3 regions of the Pseudomonas sp. PVC-5-1 genome follow, and region 1 is predicted to be linked to each of the others. Evidence: predicted binding sites of a transcription regulator. Region 1 holds the regulator's gene; each other region holds the start of a gene.
What was found. Region 1 encodes FliA, which starts transcription of late flagellar genes. Its sites were predicted from a motif close to CTAAAGTTTNNNNNNNNNNNGCCGNTAA; they were not measured.
Positions count from the first base shown of each region.

Region 1 (6,952 bases):
GAGATCTTGGTCTTCACCACGTCCATGCCCACACCACGACCGGACACGTCGGAAATCTCGGTCTTGGTCGAGAAGCCCGGGGCGAAGATCAGGTTGTAGCAGTCCGACTCGCTCAGGCGCTCGGCGGCATCCTTGTCCATCAGGCCCTTTTCCACGGCCTTGGCGCGCAGGATGTTAGGGTCCATGCCCTTGCCGTCGTCGGAGATCGACAGCAGGATGTGGTCGCCTTCCTGCTCGGCCGACAGCACCACGCGGCCGGTACGCGCCTTGCCGGAGGCTTCACGCTCCTCGGGCATCTCCACGCCATGGTCGACGGCGTTGCGCACCAGGTGCACCAACGGGTCGGCCAGGGCCTCGACCAGGTTCTTGTCGAGGTCGGTCTCTTCGCCGACCAGCTCCAGGTTGATTTCTTTCTTGAGCTGGCGAGCCAGGTCGCGCACCAGGCGCGGGAAGCGGCCGAAGACTTTCTTGATCGGCTGCATGCGGGTTTTCATCACCGCGGTCTGCAGGTCGGCGGTGACCACGTCGAGGTTGGACACGGCCTTGGACATGGCCTCGTCACCGCTGTTAAGGCCCAGGCGCACCAGACGGTTACGCACCAGCACCAGCTCGCCGACCATGTTCATGATCTCGTCCAGGCGCGCGGTATCGACCCGCACGGTGGTTTCCGCTTCGCTGGCGCCATGCTTGTCGGCGGCCGGGGCCGGGGCGCGGGGTGCTGCGGCAGGTTTGCTGGCAGGCGCCGGCGCCGGTGCCGGAGCAGTAGCTGCTGCTGGCTTGGCCACGGGCTGGCTGTCGGCCTTGGCCGCAGCCGGCGCTTGCACCTTGGTTGCAGCCGGGGCTTCGACGGCGGCCACGTCGCCGCCAAACTTGCCTTTGCCGTGCAACTGGTCCAGCAGCGCCTCGAACTCGTGCTCGCTGATTTCATCGCTGGCTGCACTGGTGTCAGTTGCAGCAGGCGCCGGCGCCTTGGCACCGGGCAAGGCATCGGCCTGGAAGGTACCCTTGCCATGCAACTGGTCCAGCAGCGATTCGAATTCGGCGTCGGTAATTTCGTCGCTGGCCACTTCCGGCGCGCTGGCAACCGGCTGCGCGGCAACCTCGGGGCTGAACTGGCCTTTGCCGTGCAACTGGTCGAGCAGCGACTCGAACTCGGCGTCGGTGATTTCGTCACCTTCGCCGCTCACGGTCTCGCCCTGCATCTGCTCGTCGGCCGCAGCTTGCGCCTTGACCGCATCGAGCGAATCGAGCAGCTGTTCGAACTCGCTGTCGGTGATGTCCTGCTCCTCGGCAGGCGCTTCGGCAACCGGTGCCGGTGCTGCGGCGGCAGGCGCTTCAACGGCCACGGCGCCCCCCGGCTCGGCCAGGCGCGACAGCGCCGCCAAAAGCTCGGGGGTAGCCGGGGTCACTTCGGCGCGCTCGCGCACCTGGCCAAACATGCTGTTGACCGTGTCCAGTGCCTCGAGCACCACATCCATCAGTTCCGCGTCGACCCGGCGCTCACCTTTGCGCAGGACGTCGAACACGTTCTCGGCGATATGGCAGCACTCCACCAGCTCGTTCAGCTGAAGGAAGCCGGCGCCCCCTTTTACAGTGTGGAAACCGCGAAAGATCGCATTGAGCAGGTCGGCATCGTCGGGCCGGCTTTCCAGCTCGACCAGTTGCTCGGACAGTTGCTCAAGAATTTCGCCGGCTTCTACCAGGAAATCCTGGAGGATTTCTTCATCGGCGCCGAAGCTCATCAAACGTGCTCCTTAAAAACCCAGGCTGGACAGCAGATCATCGACATCGTCCTGACCGGACACGACGTCTTCACGCTTATCGGCATGAATCTGCGGACCTTCACCCCGAGTCGGATGTTTTTCTCGATCTTTTTCTGCGCGCAGCTGATCGTGGTCATGCTGGATGCCCGCAAAGCGGTCGACCTGGCTGGCCATCAGCACCAGTTTGAGCAGGTTGCTTTCCACCTCGGTGACCAACGTGGTGACGCGCTTGATCACCTGGCCGGTCAGGTCCTGATAGTCCTGGGCCAGCAGAATGTCGTTGAGGTGGCCGGCGACCTTGCGGTTACCTTCGGCGCTGTGCGTCAGGAAACTGTCGACGCGCTTGACCAGGTCACGGAACTCCGGCGCAGCCACTTCGCGGCGCATGAAACGCTGCCAGTCGGTGCTCAGTGCCTGGGCCTCGCTGGCCAGGTCGTTGAGCACCGGGGTGCTTTCCTCGACCAGGTCCATGGTGCGATTGGCCGCGCCCTCGGTGAGCCTGACGACGTACGACAGGCGCTCGGTGGCGTCGGTTATCTGCGACACCTCCTCGGCCTGCGGCATGGTCGGGTCGATCTGGAAACTGACAATGGCACTGTGCAGCTCGCGGGTCAGCTTGCCGACTTCCTGGTACAGGCCGCGGTCGCGGGTCTGGTTCAGCTCGTGAATCAGCTGCACCGCCTCGCCGAAACGGCCCCGCTCCAGGCTTTCGACCAGCTCCTGGGCATGCTTCTTCAGGGTCGATTCGAACTCGCCCAAAGACGTTTGTGATGAATCCATGGCGCGCCCCCTGACGTGACTCAGCCGTTGACGCGTTCGAAGATCTTCTCGATCTTTTCTTTGAGCACCTGGGCGGTGAACGGCTTGACCACGTAGCCATTGACGCCGGCCTGGGCCGCTTCGATGATCTGGTCGCGCTTGGCTTCGGCGGTCACCATCAGCACCGGCATGGTTTTCAGGCGATCGTGGGCACGCACCTTGCGCAGCAGGTCGATGCCGGACATGCCAGGCATGTTCCAGTCGGTCACCAGGAAGTCGTAGTGGCCGTTCTCCAGCATCGGCAGCGCCGTGGTGCCGTCATCGGCTTCTTCGGTGTTGGTGAAGCCCAGGTCACGCAACAGGTTCTTGATGATCCGCCGCATCGTCGAAAAGTCGTCAACGATGAGGATTTTCATGTCTTTGTTCAAGTAGACCTCCAAGCAGTCTCAAACGCGCTCGGCCCCGAGCGCGCATTCACAATTCGGTACAACGTAGAAAACGACTGCAACGACAGCGGGCTCAACGCGCCCGCCATTCCCCCAGGCGGCTGCGCAGGCGCGCGGCACACTGGCTGTGCAACTGGCTGACCCGCGACTCGCTGACCCCCAGCACCTCACCGATTTCCTTGAGGTTCAGCTCTTCGTCGTAGTACAGCGCCAGCACCAGGCGCTCACGCTCCGGCAGGTTGGCGATGGCCTCGGTCAGGGCGACCTGGAAGCGCTCGTCCTCCAGGCCACGCGCAGGTTCTACCTGGCCACTGGCGCCATCCTCATGCAGCCCTTCGTGCTCGCCGTCCTGCAACAGGTCGTCGAAGCTGAACAGGCGGCTGCCCAAGGTATCGTTCAAGATCCCGTAGTAATCATCGAGACTCAATTGGAGTTCGGCAGCAACTTCATGATCTTTAGCGTCACGTCCGGTTCTGGCTTCAACCGCACGCATCGCGTCGCTGACCATGCGGGTGTTGCGGTGCACCGAACGCGGTGCCCAGTCGCCCTTGCGTACTTCATCGAGCATGGCCCCGCGAATGCGGATGCCGGCGTAGGTTTCAAAGCTGGCGCCCTTGCTGGCGTCGTATTTGTTGGCTACTTCCAGCAGGCCGATCATGCCGGCCTGGATCAGGTCCTCGACCTGCACGTTGGCCGGCAACCGCGCCAGCAGGTGGTAGGCAATGCGCTTGACCAGCGGGGCGTAGCGTTCGATCAGCTCGTACTGGGCATCTTTCGACGCTCGGCTGTACATCTTGAAACCGCTGGCGTTCATAGCACTGGACCCGCGCTGGTGGGTTGCACCAGACGCTCGACAAAGAACTCCAGATGGCCACGCGGGTTGGCCGGCAGCGGCCAGCTGTCGACCTTCTGGGCTATCGCCTTGAAGGCCAGCGCGCACTTGGACCGTGGGAAAGCTTCGTACACGGCACGCTGCTTCTGCACCGCCTTGCGCACGCACTCGTCATACGGCACAGCGCCCACATACTGCAGGGCAACGTCGAGGAAACGGTCGGTGACCTTGGTCAGCTTGGCGAACAGGTTACGGCCTTCCTGCGGGCTCTGCGCCATGTTGGCCAGCACGCGGAAACGGTTCATGCCGTAGTCGCGGTTGAGCAGCTTGATCAGGGCGTAGGCGTCGGTGATCGAGGTGGGTTCGTCGCATACCACCAGCAGCACCTCCTGTGCCGCGCGGACGAAGCTGACCACCGAATCACCGATACCCGCCGCGGTGTCGATCACCAGCACGTCGAGGTTGTCGCCAATTTCGCTGAACGCCTGGATCAGCCCGGCATGCTGGGCCGGGGCCAGGTGCACCATGCTCTGCGTGCCCGAGGCAGCCGGTACGATGCGCACACCACCGGGGCCCTGCAACATCACGTCGCGCAATTCGCAGCGCCCTTCGATGACATCGGCCAGGGTCCGCTTGGGGGTAAGGCCCAGCAGCACGTCGACATTGGCCAGGCCCAGGTCGGCGTCGAGCAGCATGACCCTGCGGCCAAGCTCGGCCAGCGCCAGGGACAGGTTCACTGAAACGTTAGTCTTGCCGACGCCACCTTTGCCACCGGTCACGGCGATCACCTGTACGGGATGCATGCTACCCATGTCTGTTCTTTACCTTGTCTCGCTGGGACTCAGGCCACACGTAGGGCAATTCTGCGTACCCTTTGGCATAGCTACCTTGCACACACTTCATCATCAACCCGCTCGCCGTGGGTTGTGATAGAGATCAGCGAACATGTCGGCCATGGCCTCTTCGCTGGGCTCGTCCTGCTGCTGCACATTGACCGCGCGGGTGACCAACTGGTGCCCCCGAGGCAGGTGCAGGTCGTCAGGAATGCGCGGCCCATCGGTCAGGTAGGCCACTGGCAGTTCATGACTGATGGCAAGGCTCAGCACATCGCCAAGGCTCGCCGTTTCATCGAGTTTGGTCAGGATGCAACCAGCCAGGCCGCAGCGCTTGTAGCTGTGGTAGGCAGCAGTCAGCACCTGCTTCTGGCTGGTGGTGGCCAGCACCAGGTAGTTCTTCGCGGCAATGCCACGCCCGGCCAGGGTTTCAAGTTGCATGCGCAGGGCCGGGTCACTGGCCTGCAGGCCAGCGGTATCGATCAGCACCACGCGCTTGCGCAGCAGCGGCTCCAGCGCCGCGGCCAGCGACTGGCCCGGGTCGACGTAGGTCACAGGCACGTTAAGGATGCGGCCCAGGGTCTTGAGCTGCTCCTGGGCGCCGATGCGGAAGCTGTCCATGCTCACCAGCGCCAGGTTCTGCGCGCCGTACTTGAGCACGTAGCGGGCGGCCAGCTTGGCCAGGGTGGTGGTCTTGCCCATGCCGGCCGGGCCGACCATGGCGATCACCCCACCCTCTTCGATCGGCTCGACCTCGGGGATTTCGATCATCCGCGCCAGATGCGCCAGCAACATGCGCCAGGCCTGGCGTGGCTCGTCGATCTCGGCGGTCAGGTCCAGCAGCTCACGGGCGATCGGCCCGGACAGACCGATGCGCTGCAGCCGGCGCCAGACGGTGGCCTGCTGCGGCTTGCTGCCTTGCAGCTGGTTCCAGGCCAGCGAGCCGAGCTGCACTTCCAGCAGCTCGCGCAGGCCCGAAAGCTCGGAGCGCATGGCATCGAACAGGCGCGGATCGACCGGCGCCGACGCAGGGACTGGCGCAGCGGCCTCGGGCGCATCGATGTGCGGTTCGATCAACGGCTCGGCGGCGGTCAGCGACTGCCCGGCGAACAATTGGCGGTTGTTGTCGCTGCTGTCCTGACGATGATCCAGTTCGGCCTGGGCAGTGGCGATGCGCGTATGGGTCTTGCGCAGCTCTTCTTCCAGTTCTGCGTTGGGCACACGCGGGGCCAGGGCAGACAGCTTGTAGTCCAGCGCGGCCGTCAGTTCGACACCGCCGGCGATGCGACGGTTGCCGATGATGGCGGCATCGGCGCCCAGCTCATCACGGACCAGCTTCATGGCCTGACGCATATCGGCGGCGAAAAATCGCTTAACTTGCATTATCCCCTACCTCAGCCGTTAGGGCCCACGGTGGCAACGATTGTGACTTGCTTGTTGTCCGGTATTTCCTGATACGCCAGAACATGCAAATTCGGTACAGCCAGACGACCGAAACGCGACAGCATGGCGCGGATCGGGCCGGCGACCAGGAGGATGGCCGGTTGGCCCTGCATTTCCTGGCGCTGGGCCGCCTCGATCAACGAACGCTGCAGCTTCTCGGCCATGCTCGGTTCCAGAAGAACACCGTCTTCCTGACCTTGCCCGGCCCTTTGCAGACTATTGAGCAAAATCTGTTCCAACCTTGGCTCCAGGGTAATCACTGGCAGCTCCGACTCAACGCCGACAATGCTTTGCACGATGGCGCGACACAATCCGACGCGCACCGCCGCCACCAGCGCGGCGGTATCTTGACTCTTGCCGGCGTTGTTAGCGATCGCCTCGGCGATACTGCGGATATCGCGTACGGGCACCTGCTCCGACAACAGAGCCTGCAGCACCTTGAGCAGGCCCGACAACGAAATGACACCCGGCACCAACTCTTCTGCAAGTTTAGGCGATGCCTTGGCCAACACCTGCAGCAGTTGCTGGACCTCTTCATGGCCGATCAGCTCGTGGCAGTGCTTCTGCAGAATCTGGTTCAGGTGCGTAGCCACCACGGTACTGGCATCGACCACGGTGTAGCCCAGCGACTGCGCCTGGGAACGCTGGCCGACATCAATCCACACGGCCTCCAGGCCGAACGCCGGATCGCGTGCGGCAATGCCGTTGAGAGTACCGAACACCTGCCCCGGGTTGATTGCCAGTTCGCGATCCGGGTAGATCTCGGCTTCGGCCAGGATCACCCCCATCAGGGTCAGGCGATAGGCGCTGGGCTGCAGGTCAAGGTTGTCGCGGATGTGCACGGTGGGCATGAGGAAGCCCAGGTCCTGCGACAGC
Region 1 covers NZ_CM172024.1:4,076,616-4,083,567, forward strand. Annotated here, with positions in the region: gene AC2T3R_RS18685 (chemotaxis protein CheA) at 1-1,742, opposite strand, end outside; gene AC2T3R_RS18690 (protein phosphatase CheZ) at 1,755-2,543, opposite strand; gene AC2T3R_RS18695 (chemotaxis response regulator CheY) at 2,564-2,938, opposite strand; gene fliA (RNA polymerase sigma factor FliA) at 3,042-3,782, opposite strand; gene fleN (flagellar synthesis regulator FleN) at 3,779-4,612, opposite strand; gene flhF (flagellar biosynthesis GTPase FlhF) at 4,706-6,016, opposite strand; gene flhA (flagellar biosynthesis protein FlhA) at 6,028-6,952, opposite strand, start outside.

Region 2 (6,952 bases), 1.8 Mb from region 1:
CATGCTCGTCGCCGCTGTCGGCGTGGTGTATGGCGACATCGGCACCAGCCCGCTGTACACCCTCAAGGAGGTGTTCGCCGGGCACTATGGCGTACAGGCCAACACCGCTGGCGTACTCGGAGTGCTGTCGCTGGTGTTCTGGTCGTTGCTCTGGGTGGTATCGCTCAAATACGTACTGTTCATCCTGCGTGCCGACAACCAGGGCGAAGGTGGCATCATGGCCCTGACCGCCCTGGCGCATCGGGCGGCGGCGCCCTACCAGCGCCTGGGCAGGATACTGGTGCTGCTCGGCTTGTTCGGCGCCGCGCTGTTCTACGGCGACAGCATGATCACGCCGGCGATTTCCGTGCTATCGGCCGTCGAGGGCCTGCAACTGGCCTTCGACGGTATCGAGCATTGGGTCGTGCCACTGTCGGTGGTGGTGCTGGTGGCCCTGTTCCTGATCCAGAAGCATGGCACCGCGCGCATCGGCATCCTCTTCGGGCCGATCATGGTGCTGTGGTTCGTCGTGCTGGGTGCACTGGGCCTGCACGGCATCGTCCAGCGCCCGGAGGTGCTGCAGGCACTCAACCCGCTCTGGGCGGTGAAGTTCTTCGTGCTGCACCCGGGCATGGGCGTGGCGATCCTGGGCGCGGTGGTGCTGGCGCTGACCGGCGCCGAAGCGCTCTACGCCGATATGGGGCACTTCGGCCGCAAACCCATCGCCCGGGCCTGGTTCCTGCTGGTGCTGCCCGGCCTGGTACTGAACTACTTCGGCCAGGGCGCGCTGATCCTCGGCGACCCGCAGGCAGTGCGCAACCCGTTTTACCTGCTGGCGCCCGAATGGGCCCTGCTGCCCATGGTCGGGCTGGCCACGCTGGCCACCATCATCGCGTCCCAGGCCGTGATTTCCGGTGCGTTCTCGCTGACGCGCCAGGCCATCCAGCTGGGTTACGTACCGCGCATGTTCATCCAGCACACCTCCAGCGAGGAACAGGGGCAGATCTACATCGGCATGGTGAACTGGGCACTGATGGTTGGCGTGGTGCTGCTGGTGGTTGGCTTCGAGTCGTCCGGGGCACTTGCGGCAGCTTACGGCGTAGCCGTGACCGGGACCATGCTGATCACCACGCTGCTGGCTTCGGCAGTGGTGCTGCTGCTGTGGAAGGCACCACGCTGGCTGGCGGTGCCGATGCTGCTGGCGTTCCTGCTGGTCGACAGCCTGTATTTCGCCGCCAATGCGCCGAAGATCCTCCAGGGCGGTGCATTTCCGGTGATTGCCGGCCTTGCACTGTTCACCCTGATGACTACCTGGAAGCGCGGGCGACGGATGATCGTCGAGCGGCTGGACGAAAGTTCGCTGCCGCTGGACCTGTTCATTACCAGCCTCAAGGCCCAGCCGCCTCACCGCGTGGGCGGTACTGCCGTATTCCTGTCCGCCAGGCCCGAGGCGGTGCCTCACGCCTTGCTGCACAACCTGCTGCATAACCAGGTACTGCATGAACAAGTGGTGCTGTTGACCGTCGTGTTCGAGGACGAGCCACGGGTCAACGCTGGCAAGCGCTTTGAGGTCGAGGAGTTTGGTGATGGTTTCTTCCGCGTGAGCCTGCATTTCGGCTTCATGGAGGAGCCCGACGTGCCGTTGGCGTTAAGCCGCTGTCAGCGTGCGGACCTTGAGTTCGGCCCCATGCGCACCACTTATTTCCTCAGCCGGGAGACGGTCATTGCAGGCAGGCAGATGGGCATGGCCCGCTGGCGGGAGCACCTGTTTGCCTTCCTGCTGAAGAATGCCAACAGCAACCTGAAGTACTTCAAGCTGCCGCTGAACCGGGTGATCGAGCTTGGCACCCAGGTCGAGATCTGAGCAGTCATGAAGCTTAAGGCTGCCAGGTACTGAAAGGGCCTGGCAGCCGCTTCGTCGAAAGGCTGCGCACTGCGGAACTTAAAAGGCAACCTTATGTCGTATCCGCACTCAAATTTCCCCCCTGCGCCTTTTGGAAGCGAACAAACATGAAAAAAGCCCTGGTAGCCGTCTTTACCTGTGCCCTGGCGCTCGGCGCAACTGCATTGTTGCCTGCCGATGTCTCGCCGATTGGTTCCGCATATGCCAAAGGTAATGGCAATGGCGGTGGCAAAGGTGGGTTCAACGGTAATGGCGCCGGCTACGAGAGTGATCATGCAGGCAAGGCCACCCGCAACCATGGCGAGAGCGGCAATCACTATGGAAGCCTGCGCAATGATGACAACGGCCGTGGCACTACCCGGTCCGGCATTGCCCATTCCAAGGAACACAACAAGGCCGGGCGCTCCTCTTCGAAGCACGATCGATAACTGAAAGCGCACATGGCGTGCCCTCGAACCGGGCGATGCGGTTGATGGCACCGGCTGCGCCGGTGTTCGCGGGTAAACCCGCTCCCACAGGTACGGCGCATTCCTTCAGCTGATGGGGCCCCTGTGGGAGCGGGCATGCCCGCGAAGCAGGCGACGCCTTGGATGGCACCGGCTGCGCCGGTGTTCGCGGGCGCGCCCGCTCCCACAGGTATGGCGCATTCCTTCAACTGGTGGGGTCCCTGTGGGAGCGGGCATGCCCGCGAAGCAGACGACGCCGTGGATGGCACCGGCTGCGCCGGTGTTCGCGGGCGCGCCCGCTCCCACAGGTATGGCGCATTCCTTCAGCTGGTGGGGCTCCTGTGGGAGCGGGCATGCCCGCGAAGCAGGCGACGCCGTGGATGGCACCGGCTGCGCCGGTGTTCGCGGGCGCGCCCGCTCCCACAGGTATGGCGCATTCCTTCAGCTGGTGGGGTCCCTGTGGGAGCGGGCATGCCCGCGAAGCAGGCGACGCCTTGGATGGCACCGGCTGCGCCGGTGTTCACGGGCGCGCCCGCTCCCACAGGTATGGCGCATTCCTTCAGCTGGTGGGGTCCCTGTGGGAGCGGGCATGCCCGCGAAGCAGGCGACGCCTTGGATGGCACCGGCTGCGCCGGTGTTCACGGGCGCGCCCGCTCCCACAGGTATGGCGCATTCCTTCAGCTGGTGGGGTCCCTGTGGGAGCGGGCATGCCCGCGAAGCAGGCGACGCCTTGGATGGCACCGGCTGCGCCGGTGTTCGCGGGCGCGCCCGCTCCCACAGGTATGGCGCATTCCTTCAGCTGGTGGGGCCCCTGTGTGCGGGTTTACCCGCGAAGCAGGCGACGCGGTGGAAGGCACCGGCTACGCCGGTGTTCGCGGGCGCGCCCACTGCCACAGTCTGGTGCCCGCCAGACCTCAAACCCTGAACCGCGCCACCAACGCCGCCATCTCCCCCACCAACCCCGACAACGCCTTGCTCGCCTCACTGGTCTGCTGCGCCCCTGCTGCCGAGGATGTCGACAGCTCGCGAATGTTCAGCAGGTTGCGGTCCACCTCTCGCGCCACCTGGGCCTGCTCTTCGGCTGCACTGGCAATCACCAGGTTACGCTCGTTGATCTCGCCGATCGCACTGTAGATACCCTCAAGCACCTGCCCCGAGGCTAGTGTCACGTCCAGCGTCGACTGGGCGCGACTGGTACTGGCCTGCATCGAGGCCACGGCCGCTTCGGTTCCCGCCTGCACGCGCCCGATCATCTGCTCGATTTCCTGGGTCGACTGCTGCGTGCGGTAAGCCAGCGTACGCACTTCATCAGCCACCACCGCAAAGCCGCGCCCGGCCTCGCCCGCACGGGCGGCCTCGATGGCGGCATTGAGTGCCAGCAGGTTGGTTTGCTCGGACACCGAGCGAATCACTTCCAGCACCTTGCCGATGTCCCGCACCTGCCCGACCAATTGCTCCAGATGCGCGCTGCTGGCCTGGATCTCCCGAGTCATGGCCTCGGTGCCGTCGATATTGTCGTTGACTTGCCGGCGGCTTTGCGCCGCCAGCTGGTTGGATTCGCTGGTGGTCTGCGAGGTGGTGATGGCATTGCGCGCAACCTCCTCAACGGCCGTGGTCATTTCGGTAACGGCGGTAGCGGCCTGCTCCAGCTCCTGGCCCTGCTGGCGCAGGTTGTTGGCGCTTTCCTCGGTGACCGTATTCAGCGCCGTGGCGGCTGCGTCCAGCTGCCTGGCACAGTTGCTGATCTGCCCCAGGGTGTCGCGCTGGCTCTGCTGCATGCGCTCAAGTTCATGGAACAGCTGGCCGATCTCGTTACTGCCCTGCCCCTGCACCGGCACGCTCAGGTCGCCGCCGGCAATGCGCTGGAAGTGCCGGCCAGCTTCGCGCAGCGGGTGCAGCACGCGCTGGGCAATAAAGGCCCAGCACAGCACCGCCAGCACCAACGTCACGCCCAGCAGCCCCAGACTCAGCAGTTGGGCGCGCGCCAAGCGCCGGTCGGATTCCAGCATGATCTGCTGACCGCGCTCACTCAATGCGCCGACCAGTTGCTGGCGCAGCGCCTGCAGCCGGCCCATGGCGTTGCCGGCGTCGGTGTTGACCTTGAAATACTGCTCGAGTGAACGTTGACGGGTTGCCTCACGCTGCCCGGCGACCGCCTTGGCATACTCGCCGTAGGTGGCCTGCAGCGCGGTTGCCAGTGCGTGCAGCGCAGGCTCGCGGGCGTTTTCGACAAACTCGTCCACCAGCTTCTGGCTCTTGTCGTTCAGCTCGACCGACAGCGCCATGCGCTTGTTGGCGCTTTCCTCATGACCACCCAGCTGCTCGATGAAGCCCGAGGACACATTGGCACTGGCGCGAATCGCCATCAGCAACGCATTGTTCAACCGGTCCGACTGGTGCGCGGTCTGGTCCAGTTCAGTGATCTGCTGGTCGCTGCCCACCGCCGCCCGCCAGGCACTGACGGTGGAAAACAGCAGGGTCACGCTGAACAGCGACAGCACCCAGAACATTCCGGTGCGGATCTTCAGGTTGGCAAGCATGGGGGCAGTACTCCTTGTTGGCACCACTTCTGGTCGATGATTCGACGGTGGGTGTGCTGCTATCGGAGGTACTGCCCCAGGCTTGAGGCGCCGGAGTGCGGTTATGGGCGGTAACCGAACAGATGTTGTCGAGGCACATACCGGGCAACGGGCAACAAGCCGACCAGGCGGGAACTTCAACGCTCCAATTCGGTCGATAGCATCCCCTCGCCCTCCAACCTGGCCCGCCCAAGCCCTGCCGAGTCTTCCGCCGATGCCCAGCACACCTGTTCTGTCAGCCCTGCTCCTGTTGTTCAGCGCAATCACGGCACAGGGCGCACTGGCCGGCGAACGCTACGCGCCCACACGCAGCAACAATGCCTCGACGGTGCTGATCGAAACCGCCTCGCAACAGTATGCCGACGGCCAGCTGGACCAGGCGGCGGCCACCCTGGAGCGTGCGCTGCACATTCAACCGAACAACCCGGCAACGCTGCACTACCTTGGCGTTTTGCGCCTTCAGCAAGGGCAGTATGAACAGGCCGAAACCCTGGCGCTTCGCTCCAACCTGCGTGTTGGCAACAATCACGCCCTGCGCAGCCGCAACCTGCAGCTGATAGAAGCCGCGCACAAGGCCCAGGGCTCGGGCATGCTGCCGACGGCTGCGCACTGACGGCGATCGGACGCTGCGCGTCAGGCCACCATCGACCTTCTTTGCACCCACGCGCATTACCCGGTAAAGTCGGCGCCAGGGCGCTGGCTGCGCCTGCGGTCCGCGCCAAGGGGTTTCCCGAGCCAAGCATCATCACATTCCCATACCAGCTCCCGGCTTGTCGGCGGACCGAGCCCCAAAGGAGTTGGCATGCCCGCCATCAATGCATCCCGCCACCACGGCCTGCTCGACCTGCCCGCCTTGCGCAAACGCGCCAAACGCTTGCTCACCGCCCTGAAAAACCACAAGGCCGACGACACCCGCGAGCAGCTACGCGCACTCGGCCTGCCTGGCCCTGACTACCGGCTTGCCGATACCCAATGGCTGGTGGCCCGCGAGGCCGGTTTTGCCAGTTGGCCCAAGCTCAAGGCCCATGCCGATGCCGTCGCTTTTGCGGCACGCCACCCTGGCTTCACCGCCGATGACGAGGCAGCCGTGCAGCATTGGCGCTGCGGCAACGACATCGCCCACAGCTTGCGCACGGCCGGTTTTGCCGGTGCCTTCCAGATGTTCGAGGACCCCATGGTCATGGGGCCGGTCTGCGCACTGCCCGAGGAGCAGTATTGGCAGGTTCGGGCCGCTTACATACAGCAGGCGTTCAACCTGAGCATCCAGGACGTTGAGCAACGCCAAGCGGCACAGCGCACCGCCCTGGCCGGCTTGAACAGCGACAGCAAGATCGTGCTGTGGTGCGAGGGTGACGCTTACGACCAGCTGTTCCTGATCCGCGTACTCGCCAGCCTGCCCAGCCTGCCGCGCCGCTTGGAGCTGATCGAAATCACCCAGGTACCTGGCGTCGAGCGCTTCATCGGTATCGGCCAGCTGGCCCCGGACTTGCTCGCCTGGCTATGGCCACAACGTCGCGCGCTGGGTGAGGACGTGCTGGCCCTGGCCCGCCAGACATGGGCAGCCTATACCGCGCGTGACCCAAGGGCCTGGGCTGCCCTGGCGGGCCTCCAGCATACGGCCTTGCCGTTGCTGGGCCGGGCCCTTGCGCGGCAACTTCAGGAACTGCCGGGGGCGAACGACGGCTTGAGCCTCACCGAACGCCTGCTGTTGCGCATTCTGGCCTCACGCGGCGAGCTGCCGGCCGGACGTGTGTTTGCCCAGTTGATGATGCAGGATGAACCGCTGCCTTACCTGGGTGACATGATGTTCCATGTTTTGCTGCAGCCCCTGATCCATGCACCGCACCCGCTGCTGCTGGAAGGCCCGGGCGAGTCTTGGGCGCAACGGCCGTTGCGGCTGACCGCACTTGCCGAGCAGGTGCTGGCGGGGCAGGCGCATTGGCTTGACCACAACCCTGCGCAGCGCTGGGTGGGTGGAGTGGTTATCGATGCCGCGGACAAGCCCTGGGTGGTCAGCGAACAAGGCGGAGTGTGGCAGCGCAAAT
Region 2 covers NZ_CM172024.1:2,315,552-2,322,503, reverse strand. Annotated here, with positions in the region: gene AC2T3R_RS10485 (potassium transporter Kup) at 2-1,843, shown strand; gene AC2T3R_RS10480 (hypothetical protein) at 1,990-2,310, shown strand; gene AC2T3R_RS10475 (methyl-accepting chemotaxis protein) at 3,243-4,868, opposite strand; gene AC2T3R_RS10470 (tetratricopeptide repeat protein) at 5,122-5,520, shown strand; gene AC2T3R_RS10465 (DUF1835 domain-containing protein) at 5,710-6,952, shown strand, end outside.
Region 2: AC2T3R_RS10475 (methyl-accepting chemotaxis protein) is a predicted target of FliA. The motif match lies at 4,928-4,955, and genes of this name have one in related genera.

Region 3 (6,952 bases), 130 kb from region 1:
TGCACGCTGTCCCGCGAGATCTGCTCGCCGCGGCTGGCGGTGCTGACCGCGCGCTCTGCCCCGGCGCGCAACGAGGCGATGATCTGGTGGATCTCCTCGGTCGAGGCACGGGTGCGCTGGGCCAGCGAACGCACCTCGTCGGCCACCACGGCAAACCCGCGCCCCTGTTCGCCGGCACGCGCCGCCTCGATGGCTGCGTTGAGCGCCAGCAGGTTGGTCTGCTCGGCGATCGAGGTAATCACATCGACCACGCTGCCGATCGACTGGGTCTGCTCGGCCAGGGCATTGACCGCCTGGCCGATGTCGTTGACCGCATTGCTCATGCTGCCCATGGCTTGCAGGCTCTGCATGGCCAGCTCGCTGCCCTGTTGCGCCAGCTGGTCAGCATCGCCCGCTGCGTGCGCCGTGCTCTGCACGTTGTGGGTAACCTGCTGGATGGTCGCCGCCATCTGCGCGATGGCGGCGGCGGACTGGTCGGTCTCGTTGCGCTGGCGGTCGAGCATCTGTGCCTGGGCATCGGACAGGTCGGACGACTGCGCGGCCCGCGATTTCACTCCGACACCGGCATCCACCAGGCGGGTCAAAGCCGTTTGCAGGCGTGCTTCTTCACTGATGATGGCAAGATCCAGCTGGCCTTGCAGGCCTGGGTTATCACTGTAGGTCAGTGCCACCAGCGGGCTGGTGAAGGCCTTGGGATGCTCGGCCAGCGTGCGGCGGACCGCCCGGTTCTGCCGGTGCTCGACCAGATACCAGGCCAGCAGCAGGCTGGCCATCAGCATCCCGAGCGCCGCGTAGGGCGGTAGCCACAGGTAGCCCGCCGCCGACAGCAGGCCCGCACCTATCAATGGCCAACCGTGGCCCAGGCCATGCAGCAGGCGGGCCGCCCACGGCACCGGTGTGCGGCCGGCCCGCAGACGCGCATACAACGCCTCGGCGCGACGGATCTGCTCGCGAGTGGGCACCGAGCGCACCGACTCGTAGCCACTGATGCGGCCCTGCTCGTAGATGGCCGTGACGTAGGCGCTGACCCAGTAGTAATCACCGTTCTTCGCCCGGTTCTTGACGACCCCCATCCACGGTTTGCCTTGCTTGATGGTTTCCCACATGTGGCCGAACACTGCCGGCGGCATATCCGGGTGGCGCACCAGGTTGTGGGGTTGGCCGACCAGCTCGTCGTAGGTGAACCCGCTGATCGCCACGAAAGCGTCGTTGCAGTAGGTGATGCGGCTGTTGAGGTCAGTGGTGGAAATCAGGCGTTGATCGTTGGGAAAGGTTCTTTCGTGCTCAGTGACGGGCAAATTCATGCGCATCTTGGGCAATCCTTGCAGGATGAAAGGGAGGTAGACAGCAGCACACGCAAATTTGATATATAGCAGGACGCCATTATGTTGTCGGTCAGCGGCACCAACAATTTAACGGGTGCCGACGAAATACAGCATATGCCGGGCTTCAGCCCACGTTGAGCTGGCTTTTGAGGAGGTCGCGGAAGGTCTGGATCAATGGCTCACGGCTGCGCCCGCGGCGAATGATCAGCGAGAACGGTGCCTGGTAGCCGAAGGTCGACGGCGACAGCACGCGCAAGTCGCCCTTGTCGACCCAGGCCTGGGCATAGTGCTCGGGCAGGTAGCCGATGTAGGCCCCGGACAGGATCAGGATCAACTGCGCCTCCATGCTCTCCACCGTCGCCGCGCTGTGCTTGAAGCCATGCCGGGCCAGTTCGGCCTGGCTCCAGTAACCACGCCCGACCATGCGCTGCTGGGTCACCACCTGCTCGGGGATGCGCCGTTCGGCATACAACGGGTGGCGGCTGCTGCAGTACAGCCAGTGCTGCTCACGGTACAGCGGCTGGTAGAGCAGCCCGCTCATGCGCGAGGAGAACGCCCCGATCGCCAGGTCCAGACGGTTGTCCTGCACGCCCAGTTGCAGCTCGTAAGGGCTGGATACCGACAAGTGCAGGTGCACCGCCGGGTGTTCCTGGCTGTAGGCGCCAATGGCTTCGGCCAGCGGCAAGGCCCTGTCACCGACCGTGGAATCGATCACCCCCAGGTTGAGGGTGCCACGCAACTCGCCCTTGAGGGCGGCGGCGTACTGTTCGAAGCCGTCCAGCTCGGCCAGCAGGCGCAGGGTTTCCTGGTGGAACAGCTCGCCCTTGCTGGTCAGGCTGAAGCCGCCACGGCCACGGTGGCACAGCACGATCCCCAGGGCACCTTCCAGCTGGCTCATGTAGGTGCTGATGGCCGAGGTCGACAGGTTCAGCTCACGCTGGGCATTGGCAAAGCCCTGGTGGCGCACCACGCTGACGAAGATGCGCAGCAGTTTCAGGTCGGGCAAGGTCGAGGCCATGGTGCAACGGTTCCGCAGGGGGTATTAGCGCGCAGTCTAACCGCTCTGCCGCCTTTAGTTCAGAAATTCCTGAACTAAGTATTTGCCGGTAGCGATTTTTCCCCGGCACTACCTTCAGCAGACTTGGCCGAAATGTCCCTGCCCGCCGGCAAGACCACACCTGGAAGGCGCGCGGCGGCACAGGTTCGAACAAACAGAACAATCGACCGACTGATGAGGCCCACCGTGGACAAGATCCTCCACCAACCACTGGGCGGCAACGAAATGCCGCGTTTCGGCGGCATCGCCACCATGCTCCGTCTCCCCCACCTGCAAAGTGCCCAAGGCCTGGACGCCGCCTTCATCGGCGTGCCACTGGACATCGGTACTTCGCTGCGCTCCGGTACCCGTTTCGGCCCGCGTCAGATCCGCGCCGAATCGGTGATGATCCGCCCGTACAACATGGCCACGGGAGCTGCACCGTTCGACTCGCTGTCGGTGGCCGACATCGGTGACGTGGCGATCAACACCTTCAACCTGCTGGACGCCGTGCGCATCATCGAAGAAGCGTATGACGAGATCCTCGAGCACAACATCATCCCGCTGACCCTGGGTGGCGACCACACCATCACCCTGCCGATCCTGCGCGCGCTGCACAAGAAGCACGGCAAGATCGGCCTAGTGCACATCGATGCCCACGCCGACGTCAACGACCACATGTTCGGCGAGAAGATCGCCCATGGCACCACCTTCCGCCGTGCCGTGGAAGAAGGCCTGCTCGATTGCGAGCGCGTGGTGCAGATCGGCCTGCGCGCCCAGGGCTACACCGCCGATGACTTCAACTGGAGCCGCCGCCAGGGCTTCCGTGTGGTCCAGGCCGAAGAGTGCTGGCACAAGTCGCTGGAACCGCTGATGGCCGAAGTGCGCGAAAAGGTCGGCGGTGGCCCGGTGTACCTGTCGTTCGACATCGATGGCATCGACCCGGCCTGGGCTCCCGGTACCGGCACCCCGGAAATCGGCGGCTTGACCACCATCCAGGCGATGGAGATCATTCGCGGCTGCCACGGCCTGGACCTGATCGGCTGTGACCTCGTCGAAGTCTCCCCGCCTTACGACACCACTGGCAACACCTCGCTGCTCGGTGCCAACCTGCTGTTCGAGATGCTCTGCGTGCTTCCAGGCGTAGTGCGCCGCTAAACGAGAGCAACACCGTTCCCTGTGGGAGCGGGCAAGCCCGCGAAGGGGCCAGCACTGACAACCCCTGTGCATGGCAAGGGCTGTGCCCTTGTTCGCGGGCACGCCCGCTCCCACAGGGGACTAGTGCAAGCCTCTAGAAAGTACCCCGGCAGGAGCCATATGGGAGGGCCACAGAGGCCCGCCAACAACACGACAAGACCGCCGGGCGCCGTGAACCCGCCCGCGTGGTCGATCTCGCCATAATAAAGATAATCGGGAGACCCCCAATGGCCTTGGACATCATTGTTGTAATGATCTATACCGCCGGCATGCTCGGGCTTGGCTGGTACGGCATGCGGCGCGCGAAAACCCATGAGGACTACCTGGTGGCCGGGCGCAACCTCGGCCCGGTCCTGTACATGGGCACCATGGCCACCACTGTACTCGGTGGCGCTTCCACCGTCGGCACCGTACGCCTGGGCTACGTCCACGGCATCTCCGGCTTCTGGCTGTGCGCAGCCCTGGGCCTGGGCATCATCGCCCTCAACCTGTTGCTGGCCAAACCCTTGCTGCGTCTGCGCATCTTCACCGTGACCCAGGTGCTGGAACAGCGCTACAACCCAGCCGCACGCCAGGCCAGCGCCGTGATCATGCTGGCCTATGCACTGATGATCGGCGTCACCTCGACCCTGGCCATGGCCACCGTATTGCAGGTGCTGCTCGACCTGCCGTTCTGGGCCTCGCTGCTGCTGGGCGGTGGTGTGGTGGTGCTGTACTCGACCATTGGCGGCATGTGGTCGCTGACGCTGACCGACATCGTCCAGTTCGTGATCAAGACCGTCGGCCTGATGTTCATCCTGCTGCCAGTGTGCCTGTACAAGGCCGGTGGCTGGGACACCCTGGTGGCCAAGCTGCCGGCGGCCAGCTTCCAGCTGACCACCATTGGCTGGGACACCATCATCACCTACTTCCTGATCTACTTCTTCGGCATCCTCATCGGCCAGGACATCTGGCAGCGGGTGTTCACTGCCCGTGACGAGAAGGTCTGCCAGCGTGCCGGCACCACCGCCGGTGTGTACTGCATACTGTACGGCCTGGCCTGCGCCGCGATCGGCATGGCTGCGCATGTGCTGATGCCCGACCTGGCCAACCCGAACAATGCCTTTGCCGAGATGATCAAGACCACGCTGCCCGATGGCATCCGTGGCCTGCTGATGGCAGCGGCGCTGGCCGCCATGATGTCCACCGCCAGCGCCGGCCTGCTGGCTGCGTCCACCACCCTGACCGAAGACCTGCTGCCCAAATTGCGTGGCGGCAAGGCGTCGAGCCTGGGCGTCAGCCGCCTGTTCACCCTGCTCACCGGCCTGGTAGTGCTGGGCATTGCCCTGGTGGTGAACGATGTGATCAACGCCCTGACCCTGGCCTACAACCTGCTGGTCGGCGGTATGCTGATCCCGCTGATCGGGGCGATCTTCTGGAAGCGCGCTACCACCGCCGGGGCTATCGCCAGCATGTCGCTGGGCTTTGCCACCGCGCTGCTGTTCATGTTCAAGGATGGGCTGGAGGCCAATACGCCGATCTACTACAGCCTGGCAGTTGGTCTGGTCAGCTTTGTGGTGGTCAGCCTGATGTCGCGTAAATCGGTGGCGGCGGTGAAGCTGGCCTGATAGATCCCGGCTGCCTTTACTGGCCCTTTCGCGGGTAAACCCGCTCCTACAGGAATATCACAGGCCTCGAGTACTGTGGGGTACCTGTGGGAGCGGGCAAGCCCGCGAAGAGGCCGGTACAGGCAACACACAACTGGCAGACACAAAAAGGCCGCTGCACCCACCCAGGTGCAGCGGCCTTTGTCTGTATCAGCGACGACGCGGTTGGCGTTTGCGCTGCTCTTCATCAGTCGGGATCGGCACCGGCTGCAAGGGTGGTGGAATCAGCCCCAAGGCGACAGCCAGGTCATGGAGCCAGTTGGACAGTGGTTTATTCATAATGCCCCCTTGACGGGTCAGCCTCACGGCAATTCAATCCTGCGATGTTTCATACAGATCATAGCCCTATGTCCTGTATTACGCATGCCTCTATAGCTACAGATACGGGCCATTTTGATACGGATCAAGCCGTAACGGCGCATTCCGACGACTGGTTAATCGTTTCGCTTTGTTGCAGGTCGATCCAGGCCTGCAAGTTTGCCCCGCGCATGCCCTGGCGCCACATCAACCAGGTGACCGCCTGATCGAACGGCGCCTGCAGCTGGTGCACCCGCACCCGGTCGCGCCCGGGCAGGCTGTCGAGCATCGACCTGGCCATCATCGCCACACCCGCGCCGGCGATCACGCAGGCCAGCATGCTCTGGTACGACTCGATTTCCATCACCCGGCCCATGGGCGTATGGGCATGGGCATACCAGGCCTCCAGGCGCATGCGGTACGAGCAGCCCTGGCGGAAGGTGAACACCGCCTTGCCGGCCACATCCTTGGCAGTGTGTACCGCAGGGTGCTCGGGGCTGGTGATCAGCACCAACTGCTCATCGCAAAGCGGCACGCCATCCAGCCCGGCCAGGCTCGGTGGCCCATCCACCAGGGCCGCGTCCAAGGTGTGGTTGAGCAGGCCTTCCAGCAACTCGCCACTGGGCGCCGCACGCACCTGCAAGTTAACCGCCGGGTAGGCCTGGTGATAACGCGCCAGCAACCCCGGCAAATGGGTCGCCGCCGTGCTGTACATGGTCCCCAGCACGAAGTCCCCGGCCGGTTGGCCGCCCCGCACGGCGGCCAGCGCCTCGTCGCGCAAGGCTGACAGGCGGTTGGCGTAGTCCAGCAGCACCTTGCCCGCAGGCGACAGCTGCAGGCGCTGGCGCTCGCGCAGGAACAGCTCGACACCCAGTTGCTCTTCGAGCTGGCGCAAGCGCGTCGACAGGTTCGACGGCACCCGATGCAGGCGCTCTGCGGCGCGGGTGACCGAACCCTCCTCGGCCACGGCCTGGAAGATACGCAGTTGGCTGAATTCCACGACATTCTCCAAAACAGAACAACTTGATCATCATTATTCAATTTTATTGAAAAAGAAACCGCCCTAACCTGCCAGCCATCTCTTACATCCGCGCAGGAGACTTGTCATGTCGCCACTCATTCAACTGCTGGCCAGCGCCGTGGCGCTGATGATGGCCATGGGCATCGGCCGTTTCGCCCTGACCCCGCAGCTGCCGCAACTGATCGCCGAAGGCCAGTTCGACCTGACGGTGGCCGGGCTGGTGGCCGCGGCCAACTACCTGGGTTACTTCATCGGCGCGGTAGATGCCATGTTCGCCCGCTCGCCGGGCCAGGTGCGCCTGCGCCTGCACGGCGGGCTGTGGCTGTGCGTACTGCTGACTCTGGCCTCATGGGCCGCAGACGGGTTCTGGAGCCACCTGCTGCTGCGCTTCGGCACCGGCGTGGCCAGCGCCTGGGTGCTGGTGATGATC
Region 3 covers NZ_CM172024.1:4,202,011-4,208,962, forward strand. Annotated here, with positions in the region: gene AC2T3R_RS19305 (methyl-accepting chemotaxis protein) at 1-1,310, opposite strand, end outside; gene AC2T3R_RS19310 (LysR family transcriptional regulator) at 1,450-2,343, opposite strand; gene speB (agmatinase) at 2,569-3,519, shown strand; gene AC2T3R_RS19320 (sodium:solute symporter family protein) at 3,786-5,165, shown strand; gene AC2T3R_RS19325 (PA1414 family protein) at 5,355-5,483, opposite strand; gene ptrR (putrescine utilization regulator PtrR) at 5,608-6,501, opposite strand; gene AC2T3R_RS19335 (MFS transporter) at 6,608-6,952, shown strand, end outside.
Region 3: AC2T3R_RS19305 (methyl-accepting chemotaxis protein) is a predicted target of FliA. The motif match lies at 1,389-1,416, and genes of this name have one in related genera.